DNA from 3 places in the Mucilaginibacter rubeus genome. Region 1 is predicted to be linked to each of the others. Evidence: riboswitches for the same ligand, from Rfam matches in the RefSeq annotation. Region 1 holds a riboswitch; each other region holds the start of a gene.
The links. A riboswitch is a leader RNA that binds a small molecule or an ion and turns the genes downstream of it on or off. The one in region 1 is predicted to bind S-adenosylmethionine.
Positions count from the first base shown of each region.

Region 2: another riboswitch for S-adenosylmethionine. It lies ahead of DEO27_RS10055 (O-acetylhomoserine aminocarboxypropyltransferase/cysteine synthase family protein); the one in region 1 lies ahead of DEO27_RS11715 (protein-disulfide reductase DsbD domain-containing protein).
Region 3: another riboswitch for S-adenosylmethionine. It lies ahead of metH (methionine synthase); the one in region 1 lies ahead of DEO27_RS11715 (protein-disulfide reductase DsbD domain-containing protein).

Region 1 covers NZ_CP043450.1:2,917,982-2,924,735, forward strand. Annotated here, with positions in the region: gene DEO27_RS11700 (YceI family protein) at 1-557, opposite strand, end outside; gene DEO27_RS11705 (peroxiredoxin family protein) at 638-1,963, opposite strand; gene DEO27_RS11710 (peroxiredoxin family protein) at 1,993-3,306, opposite strand; SAM riboswitch class I at 3,517-3,629, opposite strand; gene DEO27_RS11715 (protein-disulfide reductase DsbD domain-containing protein) at 4,065-4,511, opposite strand; SAM riboswitch class I at 4,608-4,730, opposite strand; gene DEO27_RS11720 (family 2A encapsulin nanocompartment shell protein) at 4,876-5,796, shown strand; gene DEO27_RS11725 (family 2A encapsulin nanocompartment cargo protein cysteine desulfurase) at 5,780-6,754, shown strand, end outside.
Region 2 covers NZ_CP043450.1:2,451,705-2,458,458, reverse strand. Annotated here, with positions in the region: gene gpmA (2,3-diphosphoglycerate-dependent phosphoglycerate mutase) at 1-33, shown strand, start outside; gene DEO27_RS10070 (hypothetical protein) at 122-604, shown strand; gene DEO27_RS10065 (homoserine dehydrogenase) at 680-1,915, opposite strand; gene metX (homoserine O-acetyltransferase family protein) at 1,915-2,970, opposite strand; gene DEO27_RS10055 (O-acetylhomoserine aminocarboxypropyltransferase/cysteine synthase family protein) at 3,062-4,381, opposite strand; SAM riboswitch class I at 4,630-4,740, opposite strand; gene DEO27_RS10050 (trans-sulfuration enzyme family protein) at 4,960-6,078, opposite strand; gene DEO27_RS10045 (hypothetical protein) at 6,177-6,695, shown strand.
Region 3 covers NZ_CP043450.1:6,091,720-6,098,473, forward strand. Annotated here, with positions in the region: gene DEO27_RS24320 (S41 family peptidase) at 1-490, opposite strand, end outside; gene murQ (N-acetylmuramic acid 6-phosphate etherase) at 597-1,403, shown strand; gene DEO27_RS24330 (hypothetical protein) at 1,510-2,076, shown strand; gene DEO27_RS24335 (Bax inhibitor-1/YccA family protein) at 2,179-2,913, shown strand; SAM riboswitch class I at 3,048-3,157, shown strand; gene metH (methionine synthase) at 3,353-6,754, shown strand, end outside.

The DNA of each region.
Region 1 (6,754 bases):
CGATCTACAGTTATTTTGGCGCTTGCGGTAAGTTTTTTGCCATTAACAGCAACGGTAGCCGGGAAGCTTACGTCATTAGTGATACCCTTGATGGTTAGTTTGCCTTTAACATCATATTGGTTACCGCTGGTTTTGGTAGCCGAATTAATCACCAGATTCGCTTTCGGAAATTTTTCAGTATTGAAAAAAGTCTCGCTTTTCAAGGTGCTAACTAACTTTTCATTTTGTGCCTGATCGGTTAGGTCAGCGTCAGTAATGGTATTCAGGTCGATATCGAAGCTACCGCCTTTAAGCGTGTTGTTTTCTATCGAGAAATTACCGTTACTGATCTTCACTTCGCCATTATGATCGCCGGTGGCTTTCTTGGCTGCCCAGGTAAGCTTGCTGCTTTCATTATCTACTTTGAACGATGCTATTTTAATTTTCCTTTTTGTATCGGCAGTTTTGATAATACCTGATTTCCCTTTGGTAAGTTTAACCGTTTTTATCGCAGGAGATGTGAACGAAGTAAGAGATATAAATGCTGTAAATAATACAGCGCCAGTAAATTTTGTCATGGTGGGTTATCGTTAATAAGTTGTTTTAATAAACCCGGCAAAGCTTTTACCCTTAGCCGGGTCAGGTGTCAGTTTATTGTTTATTTTCCTTTTAAGGTTTCGTTATTGCTTTCAACAACATTTGCATGGTTGGCCGGTGCGGGTTCGGCTATCAGTTCATCAAGCAGTTTATTAAACTTCTTTTCGTAATCCTGGTAATATTTACCGGTAACTGTACCCGTATACCCCGTATAGATCTCCCTTACGTCGCCTTTCCTGTCGATGATAATAGTAGTCGGGAATGCTATGAACTTATTCAAAGCGGGCAGTTTTTGCGATACTAACTTTTTATCGGCCAAGCCACCGAATAAAATATCATACTTGATATCGTACTTTTCCTTCAACTTGCCCAAAGTATACTGTGCATATTTTAAACTGTCTTTCTGCTCAAAGCCTATAGCTATCGCCTCAACCCCACGGTTATGGTTTTTATTAAACCATGGCGAAAGGAACACGGTTTGATCGGTACAGTTAGGGCACCAGGTACCCACAATCTCTATGATAGTAACCTTACCTTTATACTTGGCATCGCTTAATGAAACCGGGTTACCGTTCAGGTCAGGGAAAGTGAAATCCAATTTTTTGTAACCTTCTTTCAGGTAAGTTAATTTGTACGGATCAGGTAGTTCGGCTTTATCGTCTTTTACGGCATCAAACTTGGTGTTATCATAAATGCCTTGGCCTATCTCACCACTCAGCGTACCATCCGGATTGATCTTCCCCTTGTAAATTTTAGGGCTCGGACCGGTAAAGCCACTCAGCTCAAATTCATCGCCTTGTACAGTACCCTCCAGCTCGCGGCTGTCGCCGGTTACCTGCATAATTACACCAGTTAATTTATTACCAGTCTGTTTCAGGACAGCTATCTTGTTAGGTACCTGCTCTTTCGAGTAAACTTTCAGCTCCCATTTACCGGTTAAGTTGGCGGCTGGTGCAATATCCTTACCAGGCTCAACAAAACGGTAGCTTTTGCCGTATTCGGCGGTGAAGGGTAGTGAATTCCCTCTGAAACCCGGCACCAGGCTGCGGTATTCGCCACTTAAGGTTCCGTCATCTTCTACTTTGGCAACCAGTGCGGCATCATACGTATTCATTTTAATAAATACCGAATCTTTGCCTACCTGCTTAACATGAAAGTTATCGCGACGGGTACCATTGATGAGCGTGAAGGTAGCATGTTCCGCATCCTTACCTTTCAATTCAAAATTAAAAGGAACTTTTGTTTCGGCTACAGTAAACACGCCGCGCCATACACCTTCTTTGATAAATTTTACCGGCGGATTTTTATCGGCCGCAAACACTGTACTGCTCAACAGCAACCCTACTGTCAGGCATTTGAATGAAGTAATTAAATTGAGTGTTTTCATTTGATAAATTATAGATAGTTAATAGTTGTTTACTTACCTTGACGTGCCGGCTGATCAACAACGGCAGCAGTTTCTGGCGCCGGCTCCGCGATAAGCTCGTCTAAAAGCTTGTTGAATTTCTTTTCGTAATCTTCATGATATTTGCCGGTTACGGTGCCGGTGTAGCCTGTATAGATCTCCCTTACGTCACCTTTTCTGTCGATAATGATCGTAGTGGGGAAAGCGATAAACTTGTTCAATGCAGGTAGTTTTTGCGATACCAGCTTCTTATCGGCTAATCCACCAAAAGCGATATCGTAGTTAATAGCATATTTATCGCGCAGCTTGCCCAGCGTGTATTTAGCATATTCCAGGCTATCTTTTTGCTCGAAGCCTAAAGCAATGGCCTCTACCCCACGGTTATGATTTTTGTTAAACCATGGCGATAGGAACACGGTTTGATCTGTACAGTTGGGGCACCAGGTACCAATGATCTCCACGATCACCACCTTACCCTTATACTTGTTATCGCTCAACGATACCTGTTTACCATCAATCCCCGGAAACGAAAAGTCAAGCTTTTTATAACCCTCTTTCAGGAAAGTTAATTTATAAGGATCCGGCAATTCAACTTCGGCTTTTTTGGCGGCGTCAAACTTCAGGTTTTTATAGATCCCGAAACCCTGTTCACCGCTCAATGTACCATCAGCATTGATCTTACCTTTAATAATGAATGGGCTTGGGCCTGTGAAACCGCTCAACGCAAATTCATCGCCCTGTACAGTGCCTTCCAACTCGCGCGTATCACCTACTACGGTCATTACCACGCCGGTAAGCTTATTACCTTTTTGTTTCAACAGGGCGATGGATGCAGGAACGGCTTCTTTGCTGTAGGTTTTGATTTCCCATTTGCCGCTCAGGTCTGCCGTAGGGGCAACGTCTTTTCCCGGTTCAACAAAGCGGTAAGTTTTACCATATTCTGCTTTAAATGGCAGCGAATTCCCCCTGAAGCCCGGAACCAGGCTGCGATACTCGCCGGTTAAAGATCCGTCGTCTTCAACTTTGGCAACCAAGGCTGCATCATAGGTGTTCATTTTGATGTAAACCGAATCCTGGCCGATAGATTTTACATGAAAATCATCACGACGGGAGCCATTGATAAGCGTAAATACCGCATGTTCAGCATCTTTTCCTTTCAGCTCAAAATTGAAGGGTACTTTTGATTCGCTTACGGTAAATTCGCCACGCCATTTGCCTTCTTTAATAAATTTAGGCTTAGGATCGGCATGCGATACGCCCGCAGTACCGAGCAAAAGCGCGATGCTCAACACTTTTGCTTTAGTTAAGTAATTTGTTGTTTTCATGTTATCAGTTTTAGTTTATTGTTATTGATTTGATTAAAAATTAGACATAGCAATGCCACGTGACCCTGTGAGGCCCTAAAAAATGGAGCAATAAAATTTCAGGAACCGGTTGTTAAAACCAGAAAAGGCGCTGTGCAAAACAACAACATCGCCTTATGGCAATTGCCTGCTGCTGCGGATAGTCATGTTTAGTGTTCATGGTGTTTAGTTAATTTATATTTGCACAGCAACATCGCCCTGCAAAAAAGTTTGAGCACTTATTTCATTGCTGAAAAGTTGCTATAAGATCATCGAGACTTCCTCTCCCTTATTCTTTATAAATCAACTAATTAATGGTGGGGTTAATTAGAATGCTGTAAAGATAGTAATAAATATGATAAATACAATAAAATCTATAGATTTAGTAGAATATTTTTTATTTAGAATTGAATTTCATTAAAATCTTATATTGTAAACAATAAACATCCTGGTCTGTACAGCACACGCCTGTTTTACCACCATAGCAAAGCAACGCACTTAGTACAGCCAGGATGTTGATCTTATTTCAGGATCAATTTTCCGTGACACAAACTGCGCTAATTAACAATACTGGTAACAACAGAAAAGGGCGCCACCATTCTGTTTAAAGGCGTTAGTGATAATATTCGTTTTCGGTTTCATGGTATTAGTTTTTAAAGCGGTTTTTGTACCGCTTCAACATCCGTTTAACAGTTCAGTTGGTGGCTATTGATCTGTTAAACACTATTATTATGTGCTATTTATTTTACAGGGACGCTGAATTCTACATCCTCAGGAGGCAGGCATTGCTTGTCGCTGCACACCATATAATTTAGTGTGCCTTTAACCGAAGTTTGCCCGTTTTTAAGTTTTATTTTTTGCTGAAAAATTACCGATTGCTCAAAGTACTGCACATTCATACTGAACGCCTTTTCATACTTACTGACAGCCTTAGGTTCTGAAGTGTTTCCGCTCAATGTATAGTCATCGCTTTTATCAAACGTAAACGAAGTTTTTACCGGGCCGCCATCAGCAACACGCTGCGAATAGATATGCCAGCCTTTTTCAATATCGGCCTTTATAAAAACGATGGCTTGCTCTTTGTCAATCTTTTTTGCCGCGTACGACCATTTTACCGGAGCAAGTATCTGCGAGTAAGCCACAGTGCCAATAACAGAAGTTAAAGCGGTAAGTATGAATTTCTTCATTCGGTATAGTGATGATGTGGTTTATTCTCTTCTTTTTTGGGGTTCAGTAAACTTACCAGGAAAAGAGCTGTGGAGATATTTGTATAAACCTGTAGCATCTTATCTTTCTCCCCTTGCCGGGAGCAGGAATTAGCACCTTTTACAATATTACAATATAAGGTATTGTACAGGTTGCCAAGACTTCATGGGGCCTTTCCCTCCGTCTTTTCTGGATAAGTGTTAAAGAACTGATGATGCAAACATACAATAAAATCTATAATTCCTATAGATTTTATATAATTTATTTTATATCATTGCAAAGCAGGTGTTAAACATTGAAAGCACCACCAAATCAGCTTTAAACACTTATTTCATTTATTAAAAAATGCCCGATCAAAAACAAAAACAAACCGCTCTCGGCGACGTAGCCGCCAGACAGTTAGCAGTAGCCACCCGTACCGTTCCGCAGTTATCAACCATTACCCCTCGCTGGTTAACACATTTATTAAACTGGATCCCTGTTGAATCAGGCGTTTATCGTTTAAACAAAGTTGTTGATGCTAATAATGTAGAAGTTGATTGCTCTAACCGTGATGAGCGTGAGCTGCCATCTACCTATGTTGATTATGAAGAAAACCCGCGGGAGTATAACCTGAGCGCAGTAAATACAGTATTAGATGTGCATACCAGGGTATCTGATTTGTACAGTAAACCCTATAACCAGATCAGCGAGCAGTTACGCCTTACTATCGAGATTGTTAAAGAACGCCAGGAAAGCGAGCTGATCAACAATCCTGAATATGGCTTATTGAGCAGCGTAGCCTCATCGCAAAAGATAAAAACAAGGCTCGGCCCCCCTACTCCGGATGACTTTGACGAACTGATCACTAAAGTTTGGAAAGAACCCGGATTTTTCCTGCTGCATCCATTAGCGATAGCCGCTTTCGGCCGCGAATGTACCCGCCGTGGTGTGCCGCCGCCAACAGTATCCTTATTTGGGTCACAATTTATTACCTGGCGAGGGATCCCGCTTATCCCATCCGATAAACTACCTATAGTAAATAACAAATCAAAGATCATCCTTTTGCGTACAGGCGAAAGCCGCCAGGGCGTGGTAGGTCTGTTTCAGCCTGGTTTGCCGGGCGAACAGTCACCAGGATTATCGGTGCGCTTTATGGGCATTAACAATAAGGCCATTGCTTCATACCTGGTATCGCTTTACTGCTCATTAGCTGTTTTAGTTGATGATGCTATAGCTGTTTTGGAAGATGTTGATTTAGGTAACTATTATGAGTACAAATATTAATCCGGATAACCTGCCCAGTCTGCAGGAACTGGAACAACTGGCCAACCAGTTTTTTAAGGCCGGGCCGGGCGGCATTGTAAATCAATTGCCAGCTCAGCAAACGCCGGAAGTATTTCCATTGCCGGGCAGTATAGGTGATGCTGATTTATTGGGGCCGCAACACCAGGCCAACGTACCAGCTACGTCAATACCATCAAGTACTATTGGCGGTGGCGGTGTTTCGCCATCGGCTATTAATCAGAATAATGCCATTAACCTGAAGGATCCGCAAACCAGTTTCGCGGATCCTAATTTAAGCGCACATACTAATGCTTCGGAGCCTGTCCGGCATAGCCCGGTTAACACTTTTGGAGCGCAATTGCCCTCAAAACCCAGCTTTGGTTACGACTCATATTTGGTAAAAACAGATCTGATACCTAATGTGGCTTTAAAGCAAAATTTCGAGGTTGAGCAGCTTTCAACCGCTCCCCAAAATCTGCTCCACTTGCCTTATCAACAAGACCAGGGTTTTGAAGCGGACCTGAAGAAGATATTAAGCAATATTAGTACGTCAGGACCTTCAAAAGTGCTACCATTTAACGGTGCACCTTCCGCTACCGAAATCCCTTTTTATTTTTTATCGGATAGCCATGGATTACCGGCAGTAAAATCCGACGAGAAAAGGGTTAAGCAGGTTGGTATCAGTAGCATTATCAGTCCGCCGTTTGATGTAAACATTGTAAGGCGCGATTTTCCGATTTTACAAGAACAGGTGAACGGGAAACAATTGGTATGGCTTGACAATGCAGCCACTACCCAAAAGCCCCGGCAGGTGATTGAGCGCATTACCTATTTTTACGAGCACGAAAATTCAAATATCCACCGCGCCGCCCATGAACTGGCGGCAAGGGCAACGGATGCTTACGAGGGCGCACGCAAAAAAGTGCAAACCTTCCTGAACGCGGGATCAATTAACGAG
Region 2 (6,754 bases), 470 kb from region 1:
TTGAACAGGATCAGGCATTATTACCTGGAATAATTACCCCCCGGACCTTCATTTCTCTTTTACTTGTGGTACAATTGTTTACCTTGTAAGCCATAAACCAATTAATCCCTAATTAAAGCGAATGAAAAAATCCGACATCTATGAGGTCGCCATTAAAGTATTGGGCATCTACCTGCTGGTAGCCGATATCTCTAAACTTCCGAACCTAATCACTTTTATAGGCAATCATACGGGTTCGCCTGGTGAACAGCCTACCGACCATGAAAATTTAGTACTTGTAAATTCTTTAAACTTTATTTTCCTGATGGTATTGGCTATACTGCTGATTGCCGGCACAAAAAGAATTACCCGCTGGATCACCCGGGAAAGTGATTATAAAGAAAATGCTAAGCTTTTTGCAGAGCGAAATATTATTTACGAAATATCCCTGGTGATAATTGGCGGACTTCTGTTAGTTAGCACCGCGCCTGATTTCTTATATCATATGTATACGCTTATTAATGGTAACGAACAAAGCAACATTATAGCTGAGGGCTCAAAAATATTCATCGGCATAATTACAGTAGCTTTTGCCAAAAGAATAGGAGCGTATTTTGCCAAATGAAATTAACCGGCATGTAACTAAAAAGGCTTCCCGTTTAGAGAAGCCTTTTTATATTAAAACAACCGAAGGAATCTACTAAAAAACTTCAGCTGTCTGTTTAGCTGCCGATGCTAAGCTGACCCCCGTAAGCTGATCGGCAAAGGCTACGAAAGCCTTGCTGTCAGATATACGTTGTTGGTTGGCGATCAGATTTTGTAAATTGATTTTTCCTATAACAAATTTGTAATTACCTGAATAGTAGCGCTCATTAATGTGTTCGAAGTTCAGCGCTTCAACCAGTTCTTCATCATCATAACGCAGATAAACCGTTAATTCAATGTTATTGGTAAAATTAAGATCTGTTTTTTCTTTTGCCTTTTTGTACTCGTACTGGTAATTATAGCGTAAAGCCGCTATATCCGACAGTACAGCAGAGCCGGTAGGGTGGCCACCAGCGCCTTTTCCGAAAAAGAATTGCTGATCGGCAAAAGCTGCCTGTACCGTTACGCCGTTGTATTCGTACTCAACGTTGTATAAAAACTCTTTATCGTTTACAAATTTTGGCAACACGAACAGGGCAACGTTGCGGTCGTCAAGTTCTTTAGCTACAGGCACCAGTTTAATTTTCAGGTTCTTTTCGCGGGCATATTGCAGATCTGCAGCGGCAAGATTCTGGATGCCAAGGTTAAATACCTCATCTGGCTGTACCACTACACCGTAAGCATGGGCAGCCGCGATAACCAGTTTATATTTAGCATCAAACCCGCCAACATCACTGGTTGGATCAGTTTCGGCAAAACCAAGGTCTTGTGCTTGTTTTAAGGCACTGTCATAATCTAAACCTTCAATAAAGCCTTTTGAAAGGATGTAATTTGATGAACCGTTGAAAATACCGCTTATCGAGTGTAATAATTCGTTGTCATAATATTCCTCAAGGTTACGGATGATAGGGATACTGCCGCAAACTGCACCCTCGTATAACAACGATGTTCCATATTGATGCTGGATCTCGATCAGTTCATCCAAATGCAGGGCAATCATTTTTTTACTGGCCGATACTACGTTCTTACCAGATTTTAAGGCCCTTGAAACAATTTCAAAAGCGGCTTCGGTATCATTGATCAACTCAACTATCGTGTTGATCTCCGGGTTATTAAGCAGTTCTTCTTTATCGGTAGTAAATAAATGAGCCGGTAAAGAACGTTTTTTGGTTGGATCTTTAATAGCAAATTTTACTATCTCAATGTTTAGCTTTTTTGTTTTTACGATATCATATAAACCCTGGCCCACAACTCCAAATCCGAAGAGGCCGATATTTAACTTTTTACTCATTACGCTGTACGTTGCAGTTCTATAATTTTTCCTTTCACATCGGTTTTAAAAAACGATGTAAATATGTTTGTTAATGCTTCTGTTTCAATTAAAAATCCGTCGTGCCCATAAAACGAATCCAGTTCGGCAAAGGCAGCTTTCGGGATATGCCTGAAAAGGTATTGTTGCTCCTCAATAGGGAATAACACATCCGATGAAATACCAATAACCAATGTTTTAGCTTTGATCAGGCTCAACGCCTTGTCAACCCCGTTACGGCCACGGCCCACGTTGTGCGAATCCATCACTTTTGTCAGGTACCAATAACTATAGGCATTATAGCGGTTCACCAGTTTCTCGCCCTGGTAGTTTTGGTATGACGATGAGCGAAAGCCATCTTTCACATCGTCGCTTTCTTCCTGCTGGGTGATACCATAGGTTTTATAAGTACGATAGCTTAAAAGCGCGATGCTCCGGGCTGCTTTTAAGCCTTTTTGACCACCTTCCGGCGTGTTACTATAGAAAGTACGGTCGGCAGTGATGGCTAAGCGCTGCGATTCATTAAAGGCAATGCCCCATGGTGAGTGCTTGGCATTGGTAGCAATCAGAATAAGATTTTTGATGCGTTCCGGCTCGATGATTGCCCATTCCATAGCCTGCTGGCCACCTAATGAACCGCCTATCAATACACTGATATTATTGATCTGCAAATGATCGGCAAGCAGTTGGTGTGCCTTTATCATATCCCTTGTAGTAAACTGCGGATAGGATAGGTAATACGGCTGCCCCGTAACCGGGTTAACACTTAGCGGACTTGTGGTACCATAAGGCGAACCCAAAATATTGGCGCAAACTATAAAATGCTCTTCAGGGTTAAAAAAATAACCCTCGCCAATAAGCCCTTTCCACCAGTCAAATACGTCGCTGTTGGCAGTAAGCGCGTGGCATACCCAAACAACGTTATTTTTTTCTTTATTTAACCTTCCATAGGTATGAAAGCCTATCTCTAAACCTTCAATCGCGCGGCCGGATTCAAATTCAAAAGTATCAGTGTATTTAAATATCTCTGCGTTCATTCTTCTATTTGTTATTCCGGGCGCAACCAGATTTTTTCTGGCCGCTGCCCGTAATAACGTTTACTATATCACTTAAAAAAACTATACATTTTTAAACTAACTCACCCTCACTTTGCTTAATTTTTGCAAAAGCTTGTTCAAAATCAGCTTTAATATCATCTATATGCTCAATACCAATGGCTACGCGTAATGATGTCGGCGTAACACCGGCAGATAGCTGCTCTTCATCAGATAATTGCTGATGCGTTGTTGCCGATGGCTGTATGATCAATGTTTTTGCGTCGCCCACGTTAGCTAAATGACTAACCAGTTTCAAATTATTGATTAACTGGCTGGCCTGCGCTTTATCACCTTTGATCTCGAACGATAATACGCCCCCAAAACCATTCTTTAAATATTTTTTTGCAAGGTCGTGGTATGGTGATGATTCCAGTCCCGGGTAATTTACCGTAGCCACTTGAGGATGCTGCTCTAACCATTTGGCCAGCTGCAAAGCATTATCTACATGGCGTTGCACCCTTAATGACAAGGTTTCCAATCCCTGGATATTCAGCCATGAATTAAATGGCGATTGCGATGGGCCAAAATCCCTTAAACCTTCCACACGGGCACGGATGATGAACTGAATGTTACCAAATGGGCCGCCGATGCCAAAAACATCGTTAAATACCAATCCGTGGTAACCTTCAGACGGTTCAGTGAACTGCGGAAATTTGCCGTTACCCCAGTTGTAATTACCGGCATCAATAATAGCGCCGCCAATACTGGTACCATGACCGCCGATCCATTTAGTAGTTGACTCAACAACAACATTAGCGCCATGTTCAATAGGGCGGAAGAGGTAACCACCTGCGCCAAAAGTATTATCGACAATTAAAGGAAGATCATGCCTTTTTGCAACTTCGCTAACCTTTTCAAAATCAGCAATGGTAAATCCAGGATTACCTATCGTCTCCAGGAAGATAGCTTTGGTTTTATCGTCAATAAGTGCTTCGATGTTCGCCGCGGTATCATCTTTGGCAAAACGCACCTCAATACCCAGGCGTTTAAATGCTACTTTAAACTGGTTATAGGTACCGCCATACAGGAAAGGAGAAGTAACAAAGTTATCACCTGCCTGCAGGATGTTATTTAATGCTATAAATTGTGCCGCCTGACCGGATGCTGTAGCCAGAGCAGCAGCGCCGCCCTCTAAAGCCGCAATGCGTTTTTCAAACACATCGGTAGTAGGGTTCATGATGCGGGTATATATATTGCCAAACTCCTTCAGCGCAAACAAATTGGCGCCATGTTCGGCACTGTTAAATACGTATGAAGTGGTTTGGTAAAGTGGTACTGCGCGTGAACCTGTTGTTGGATCAACTTCCTGACCGGCATGTAATTGTAAGGTTTCGAATTTTAAGGTAGACATAGTTGTAATTTTTAATGTGTTTAATTTAGATTTTTTTGTTAAGATGGATTTTGACAAAGCCGGTTTGATAAAACCGGTTTAACATCACACGCTTCTTTTCAGAGAAATGAAAACAGGGGCGTGCTAAGCATCAACAGCAGCAACACATACAAATACAGCCAATAGAGGAGCCAATATGTTGTATGTCACCGTTTAAGGCGTAAAAAGTGTTGTGTTGCGTAAATTTAATTAAACTTTTCATGGTTATAAATTTATATTCCCCGGTGTTATTTGCCGGGACAGGAATTGGCACCTTCTTCAACATTGAAGGGTTGCCAGCGGGTCATTGAGCCTGATCTCTCGCCGCTTCTTTATAAATCAAAACCCGAACTATGTGCGGAGTATTGATCGACGTTGGTATTGCTACCAAATAATGTTCCAAATATAAGGGGTTATTTGGGAATATGCCAAATTTTATTTTAGAAATGAGGTTAAAGGTCAAAGGCGAAAGGTTAAAGGTTTTTGAAATAGGGAATTTTTAACCCGCCTTCATGCTTCTACCTTTTGCCTTTGACCTTTCGCCTTTTACCTCAAGTGGCCTAAAGCGTTAAAGCCTGTTCCATATCAGCTATTAAATCATCTATATGCTCTAAACCAACCGAAACCCTTAGCAGGTTGCGGGGTGTCTTGGTATCCGGCCCTTCAACAGTAGCACGGTGTTCTATCAAACTTTCTACACCACCGAGACTGGTAGCTTTGATAAACAGCTTCAGTTTATTGATGATATTATGCGTGTCGTTTTCATCGCCTTTAATTATAAAGGATAGCATCCCGCCAAAAGCCAGCATCTGATCTTTTGCTATTTCATGTTGTGGATGCGATGATAAACCGGGGTACATAACCTGCTCAACATTAGGATATTGTTCCAAATATTCGGCTAACAACTGTGCGTTTTGTACGTGACCTTTTACGCGGTACGGCAAAGTTTTAATACTGCGTACCAGGTAATAGCAGTCCATAGGCGAGGGGATAGCACCTCCCATTTCCTGTACCTGACGGATCTTTGTCCACCAATCATTTGTTTCGCCTGTAATTAAGGCTCCGCCCATCAAATCGCTGTGGCCGCCAAAATATTTGGTGGCCGAGTGCATTACAATATCTACTCCCAAATCAAGCGGGCGTTGGCAAATTGGTGTTGCAAAGGTATTATCGCACAAAACTTTAATACCTTTTGCTTTGGCTATTGCTACTACTTTTTTTATATCAGTTATCTTAAGCAGCGGGTTTGATGGTGTTTCAATCCAGATCAAGCCTGTTTCGGGTTTAATATGCTGCTGCAATACATCGGTATCGTTTACATCGATAAAATCGAACGTTAATATCCCCGCAAACAGGTTTTTAAGCTGATTACGTAAGCCATGATACATATCATCTGGAGCAATAATATGAGTCCCCGGCTCAAGTGATTGAAATACGGACATCCCAGCCGCGTTGCCCGATGAAAACGAAGCAGCCTCAACGCCGCCCTCCAGTTTGGCCAGTAAATGTTCAAGCGCATGCCTGTTAGGATTGGCTGATCGACTATAGATATAACCTGCCGGGAAACCACCGTCTTCGCCGCGCTCAAACGTGGTTGACATAATAATAGGTTGTATTACGGCCCGTGTTGCTTCATCAACATGGTTACCGGCGTGTATAGCTATCGTTTCTGTTTTCATGGTTCGAAATATGATATCGCCCAAAGTAAAAAAGAATATTTGTTATTAGTTGTAGCGTTTTTTCATTTTTAGCCGAATAGATTATAAAACCTATCCGCATGAAAAGAACCTTTATCCTGATCCTGCTTGTTATAACCGGCTTTACAGCCTGCAAAAAAGATGCAAACGAAACAGCTTACGACAAAAGTTATAAGGTATGGCAAAGCTTTAAAACTGAAAGTAAAAACTCATACAGCTATACGGTTAACGCCGGGTCTGTATTTGGCTACGGCTCCGAAACAAAAATTACTGTGCAAAACGGCGTGGTGGTAGGGAGAGATTTTCTATCATATACTTTAGAGCAAAATCCTAACAGCGCTCCCACTAAAAAAATAAGGGAACAGTGGCAGGAAGATAAAACATCATTGGGGCAACATAATTCAGGTGCCGCATTACTTACGCTTGACCAGATTTATCAAAAAGCCAAAACCGAATGGCTTGCCGCCGATAAGAAAAAGAACACCATTTATTTTGAAACCCAAAATAACGGGATGATATCAGGTGCCAGTTATGCACCTAATGGCTGTCAGGATGATTGTTCGATAGGTATCTCTATAAGCGAGATCAAGGCTCTGTAACTTTAATGTAATTTACCATCAAATTTGGACGATATGTGTCATAACGCATATTACTTTTG
Region 3 (6,754 bases), 3.2 Mb from region 1:
CCTCATCCTTATCGCCCCTAAAAACTTTATTGATACGGGTTGCTGTAAGCTTGCTACCCGAAAACTTTTGATCATCAACATTAATTACCTTACTGCCTACCAGCAACCCAGCCTTTTCGGCCGGGCCGCCCGCATAAACCTGCGTAATGATCAGCGTATCGCGCAGCAGCTGATATTCGATACCGATACCGTTAAAGCCACCATCCAACCGTTCGTTTATAGATTGTGCCTGCTGTTTGGGTAAGTAAAGCGAATGCGGGTCGAGGTTTTGAAGCAGATTATTAACCGATACACCTTCAATGCTGTCAATGTTTACACTGTCAACATAATTACGGTCGACCAGTTGCAGCACCTTGGCAATTTTGCTGTTCGCTGTAAATGAAAGGCCGAGGTTATGGGTCGCAAAATCCCTGTTAAGCAACAAGCCTATCATTATCCCCAAAAATAGCAGGATCATTGTCCGGAAAATTACACCCGCGGTCCTCTTCATAACTTATAACACAAAGTTAACAATTGCAAGGCCAATATTTTTTACCTGCATCCTTGCATTTGATGAATTTTACCGAATTTTGTTATAAAATATTTTAAAATAGGCTATGGAAACCACCACCGAAAGGGAATCGCACTATAAAAACCTCGAAAAACAAACCGTACGTGAAATTTTAGAAAACATTAATAACGAGGATAAAACCGTTCCCCTTGCTGTGGAAAAGGCACTACCACAAATAGAAGCCCTGGCAACCATTACCGCCGAAAGGATGAAAAACGGTGGTCGTTTGTTTTACATAGGCGCCGGTACCAGTGGCCGTTTAGGTGTAGTTGATGCCTCAGAATGTCCGCCGACATTCGGCGTGCCGTTTGATATGGTTGTGGGCCTGATAGCCGGTGGCGACAGTGCTATCCGCAAAGCCGTTGAATTTGCCGAAGATGATGCCGTACAAGCCTGGAAAGACCTGGAAGCTTTTAATATAAATGATAAAGACGTAGTGGTTGGCATTGCTGCTTCGGGCACTACGCCTTATGTGATTGGCGGCTTAAAAACGGCCAACGAACACAATATAGTTACCGGCTGCATTGTTTGTAATAGCGGCAGCCCGGTAGCGGCGGCAGCACAATACCCGGTTGAGGTAGTTACCGGACCCGAGTTTTTAACGGGATCAACCCGTATGAAAGCCGGCACCGCGCAAAAATTAGTTTTAAATATGCTAAGCACAAGCGTAATGATACAGCTTGGCCGCGTAAAAGGAAACAGGATGGTTGATATGCAATTAAGCAACCACAAACTGGTGAACAGGGGCACCCGCATGGTTATGGACGAAACCGGGCTGAATGAAGAAGAAGCAGCCGGGCTATTGAAACAATACGGCAGCGTACGAAGCGCTGTTGATCATTTTAAAAAATAAACTGAATTTGAAGATGTGCTGATTTGGAAATTTGAAAATGCTCTACTGCATTCGATAAATTTTCAAATTCAAAAAATTCAGGTTCAGACAAATTTCGAATTAAAACATGCACGATATTGAACCATATTACCGCTGGAGAGATGATTACGTAGCATCGGAAGATGAGTTTTCACCTTTTTACGCAACCGAATACAGCGAGTTTGAATTTGATAAGCAGGTGTATAATTACCTGCTGCACCCGCAATGGGATTCGTTCGGCTCCAATACACTTTACCTTAAGGTGCTTTTTGCCGACTATGATAAAGGCTACACCATCATTGAATTAATTGGCGAATGGAATGACGCTATCAACAACGACATCATGCTGTTAAAGCGCGAACTACTTGACCTCATGATAGATAATGGCATCACGCATTTTATCCTGATAGGTGAAAACGTTTTGAACTTTCACTCAAGTGATGATTGTTATTATGAAGAATGGTTTCAGGATGTAGAGGATGGCTGGATAGCAGGCATCAACTTCCGCGAACATGTGATAGATGAGTTTAAAAATAGCAACATCGACTATTACATTAACTTCGGTGGCGAATTGGATAACCTCGGTTGGCGCACCCTAAAACCCGTACAGGTTTTCAAAAAGGTAGAAGAGCAGCTGATGCGTCGTTTAAACTAACGCTAACACACCTCGCAATGACGAGATGGAAAGGCACACACGCATTCTTCACCTGACATTCACTTTTTATTCATAAATTCGTAGTATAATTTTTAACACAAAATGGAATTTAAAGATCCCGAATACGTTTATAAAAACGTAATACAATTAAACGAACAGGATGCATCACGTAAATTTATAGCAAGTGTATTTTTATGGATGTTTGTTGCCTTAGGTATTTCAAGCGTTTGCGCGTTTGTATTTGCCGGTACACCTCAATTATTAAACCTGCTGTTTGATTTTAACACAGGTCACTCAACCGGGTTGGGCATGATAGTTATGTTTTTGCCTTTGGCATTTGTTTTAATTATGCGCTTTGGCTTAAACCGCTTGTCATATCCTGTACTTGCGCTGTTATTTATTGCATACGCTGCCGCAACAGGAATGAGCCTTTGCTATATCCTTTTGATATACACAGCATCAAAAGTAACATTAGCTTTTGGCGTATCCGCGCTGGTTTTTGGTGTAATGGCTATTGCCGGTTATACTACAAAAACAGACCTGACCAACTTTGGCGGTATCCTGATCATGTTGCTGATTGGCATCATCATCGCCTCTCTGGTAAATATGTTCTTACACAGCGAAGCTTTTGATTACATCATCAGCTATTTTGGTGTAGCAGTGTTTACCGGTTTAACCGCTTACGATGTTCAGAAACTTAAACGCATTGGCGCCGGTATAGAGTACGGCGACGCTTCTGCCAAGAAAATGGCGCTAATGGGTGGGTTGACTCTATATCTTGACTTCATCAACCTTTTCCTTTTCGTTCTTCGCTTATTTGGCGGCAGAAGGCGATAATCAACCCAAAAGAAATTATTCAGAAAGCTGCCTCCGCAAAAGGCAGCTTTTTTTGTTTAACAATGTGGCTTAGTTATGATATATAGCGTTTGTTATACACTTGCAAATGACAACTTTATTGCGCAAATTTGCAGTGCTTATGGAGAAAGACGGAGGGATTAGACCCTGCGATGTCTTAGCAACCTGTGCTTCACAAGGTGCTACATTCTACCAGGCAGCAATTAAGCGCCCGGACAGATAAGCGAAAGTCATAATAACACCCGACTTTTCGAGATAAGCTTTTATTTAGATTTGAGATATTAGATTTGAGATTTGAGATAGTTTTTGCTTTTTCAGATCGTCTGTTTAGTGTCTTTTTATCAGATATATGAGATAAAGATCTGAGTGCTGAATTTTCTCCAGTCTCATATCTCACATCTCATATCTCACATCTCAAAAAATGGACATTAGAAAAGAATTACAGAAACGCATCCTGGTGATTGACGGAGCAATGGGTACCATGATTCAAAGGTACCAGCTCACGGAGAAGGATTTTCGTGGCGAGCGTTTTCGCGATCATAAAAGCGACCTGCAGGGCAATAACGACCTGCTCAATATCACACGCCCAGACATTATTAAGGCTATCCATGCCGAATATTTGGATGCAGGGGCTGATATTATTGAAACCAACACATTCAGCACACAGGTAATTTCCCTTGCCGATTATCACCTGGAAGAATTGGCATACGAATTAAGCTATGAAGGCGCCCGTATTGCACGCGAGGTAGCCGATGAATATACCCAACGCAATCCCGAAAAGCCGCGCTTTGTCGCCGGCGCTATCGGGCCAACAAACCGCACCGCTTCATTGTCGCCTGATGTTAATGACCCGGGCTACCGCGCTGTTACGTTTGATGATCTGGCCGATGCCTACTATGACCAGGTGCGTGGTTTGGTTGACGGCGGCTCGCATTTGCTGCTGGTTGAAACCATCTTTGATACCCTGAATGCCAAGGCTGCCCTGTTCGCCATAAAACGTTATGAGGATGAATGTAAAGCTGCCGGAAAGGATTTCCCTGCTTTCAGGGATTCGGGTGGTATCATGATCTCGGGTACTATTACCGATGCTTCGGGCCGTACCCTTTCGGGGCAAACGGTTGAGGCTTTCTGGAACTCGATAAGTCATGCCAACCTGCTATCGGTAGGTTTAAACTGCGCTTTAGGTGCAAGGGAAATGCGCCCGCACCTTGCCGAACTTTCTGAAAAAGCAGGCGTATATATTTCGGCTTATCCAAACGCAGGCCTACCAAATGAGTTTGGCCAGTACGACGAAACCCCACACGAAACCGCTCACCAGGTTGATGATTTCATTAAAGCCGGGCTGGTAAATATCGTAGGCGGATGTTGCGGTACCACACCCGATCACATCAAATGCATTGCCGATAAAGCTGCATCCTTCCCCCCGCGCCCTATCCCTGAAATTGAGCCGGATATGCGTCTGAGCGGGTTGGAATCGGTTACCATTAAGCCCGAAAGCATTTTCGTAAACGTGGGTGAGCGTACCAATATCACCGGTTCGCCCAAGTTTTCTAAACTGATTTTGGCCGAGGATTATGAGGCAGCGCTATCTGTTGCGCTGCAGCAAGTTGAAGGTGGAGCCCAGGTTATCGACATTAACATGGACGAGGGCATGATCGACTCTGAAGCGGTGATGACAAAGTTCCTGAACCTTGTTGCATCTGAGCCGGACATAGCCAAACTGCCTATCATGATCGATTCATCTAAATGGACAGTGATTGAGGCGGGTTTGAAATGCGTACAGGGTAAGGGTATAGTAAACTCTATCTCCCTTAAGGAAGGCGAAGAAAAGTTTAAAGAGCAAGCCCGCAAAATACTAAGCTATGGTGCAGCTACCGTAGTAATGGCATTTGATGAAGTTGGTCAGGCCGACTCATTAGAACGCCGTATCGAGATCTGTAAAAGATCATACGATATATTGGTGAACGAAGTAGGCTTCCCGCCACAGGATATCATTTTTGACCCCAACATCCTTACCGTAGCTACCGGTTTGGAAGAGCATAATAACTACGCGGTTGATTTTATTGAAGCTACGCGCTGGATAAAACAAAATCTGCCTCACGCCAAGGTGAGCGGTGGGGTAAGTAATATTTCGTTCTCTTTCAGGGGTAACAATACTGTGCGCGAGGCTATGCACTCGGCATTCTTGTATCACGCCATTAAAGCGGGTATGGATATGGGTATTGTTAACGCCGGTATGCTTGAAGTTTACGAGCAAATTCCTAAAAACCTGCTTGAGTTGGTTGAAGATGTACTGCTTAACCGTCGCCAGGATGCTACAGAGCGCCTGGTGGAGTTTGCCGATACCATCAAAAGTAAAGGCAAAGAGATTGTACGTGACGAAGAATGGCGTAAAGGCACCGTTCAGGAGCGCCTGTCGCACTCGTTGGTAAAAGGCATTGTTGAATACCTTGATAACGATGTGGAAGAAGCCCGCCAGGCTTATGCAAGGCCGCTTGAAGTAATTGAAGGCCCGCTGATGGATGGCATGAACGTAGTAGGTGACCTGTTTGGTGCGGGCAAAATGTTCCTGCCGCAGGTAGTTAAATCGGCCCGTGTAATGAAAAAGGCCGTGGCTTACCTGTTGCCCTTCATCGAAGAAGAAAAAAAGAATAACGCAGGTGCCGATCAGCGCTCGAACGCCGGTAAGGTTTTAATGGCCACCGTAAAAGGCGATGTGCATGACATTGGTAAAAATATAGTTGGCGTAGTACTGGCCTGTAACAACTTCGAAGTTATTGACCTTGGAGTAATGGTGCCTGCGCAACGCATTATTGAAGAAGCTAAAAAGCAAAACGTTGATATTATTGGCTTAAGCGGGTTGATAACGCCATCGCTTGACGAGATGGTGCATTTTGCCAAAGAAATGGAGCGCGAAAACTTCACCATTCCACTAATTGTTGGTGGCGCCACCACTTCACGCATCCACGCAGCGGTGAAGATCGCTCCGCAATATTCGGGCGCGGCTATTCACGTACTGGATGCTTCACGCAGTGTTACGGTATGCAGCAGCCTAATGAGTAAAGATAATCGCGATGCCTATATCCAGGGTATTAAAGATGAATATGCTAAAGCCCGTGAAGCACATGCTAATAAAAAGTCAGACAAGCGTTTTGTGACCATTGAAGAGGCCCGTGCCGGAAAATTCCAGATCAGCCTTGATGGCGATGTGGCACCGAAACCTGCATTTACAGGCACTAAGGTAATTGAAAACTATCCGCTGGAAGAGTTGCTCCCTTATATCGACTGGACACCGTTTTTCCATACCTGGGAATTGCGCGGCAGCTATCCGAAGATATTTGAAGACAAGTACGTAGGCGACGAAGCTAAAAAGCTGTTTGACGACGCACAAGTATTGATGAAACGCGTTGTTGATGAAAAACTATTTACCGCGAAAGGCGTAATAGGTTTCTGGCCGGCCAATGCCGTAGGTGATGACATTGAGCTTTATACCGACGAAAGCCGCACAACTGTTTTAAATCGCATTCATACCCTTCGCCAACAGGCCGAAAAGGTAAAGAACGACCCTTATTATGCATTGTCTGATTTCATAGCGCCGAAAGAAAGCGGTGTGCCTGATTATTTCGGCGGCTTCGCGGTAACAACCGGTTTAGGTTGCGACGAGTTGGTTGCCGAATTTGAGCGCGATCATGACGATTATAACAGCATCATGGCCAAAGCCCTTGCCGACCGCCTTGCCGAAGCGTTTGCAGAGAAAATGCATGAACTGGTACGTAAGGAATACTGGGGCTATGCGAAAGGCGAGCAGCTAAGTAACCAGGAA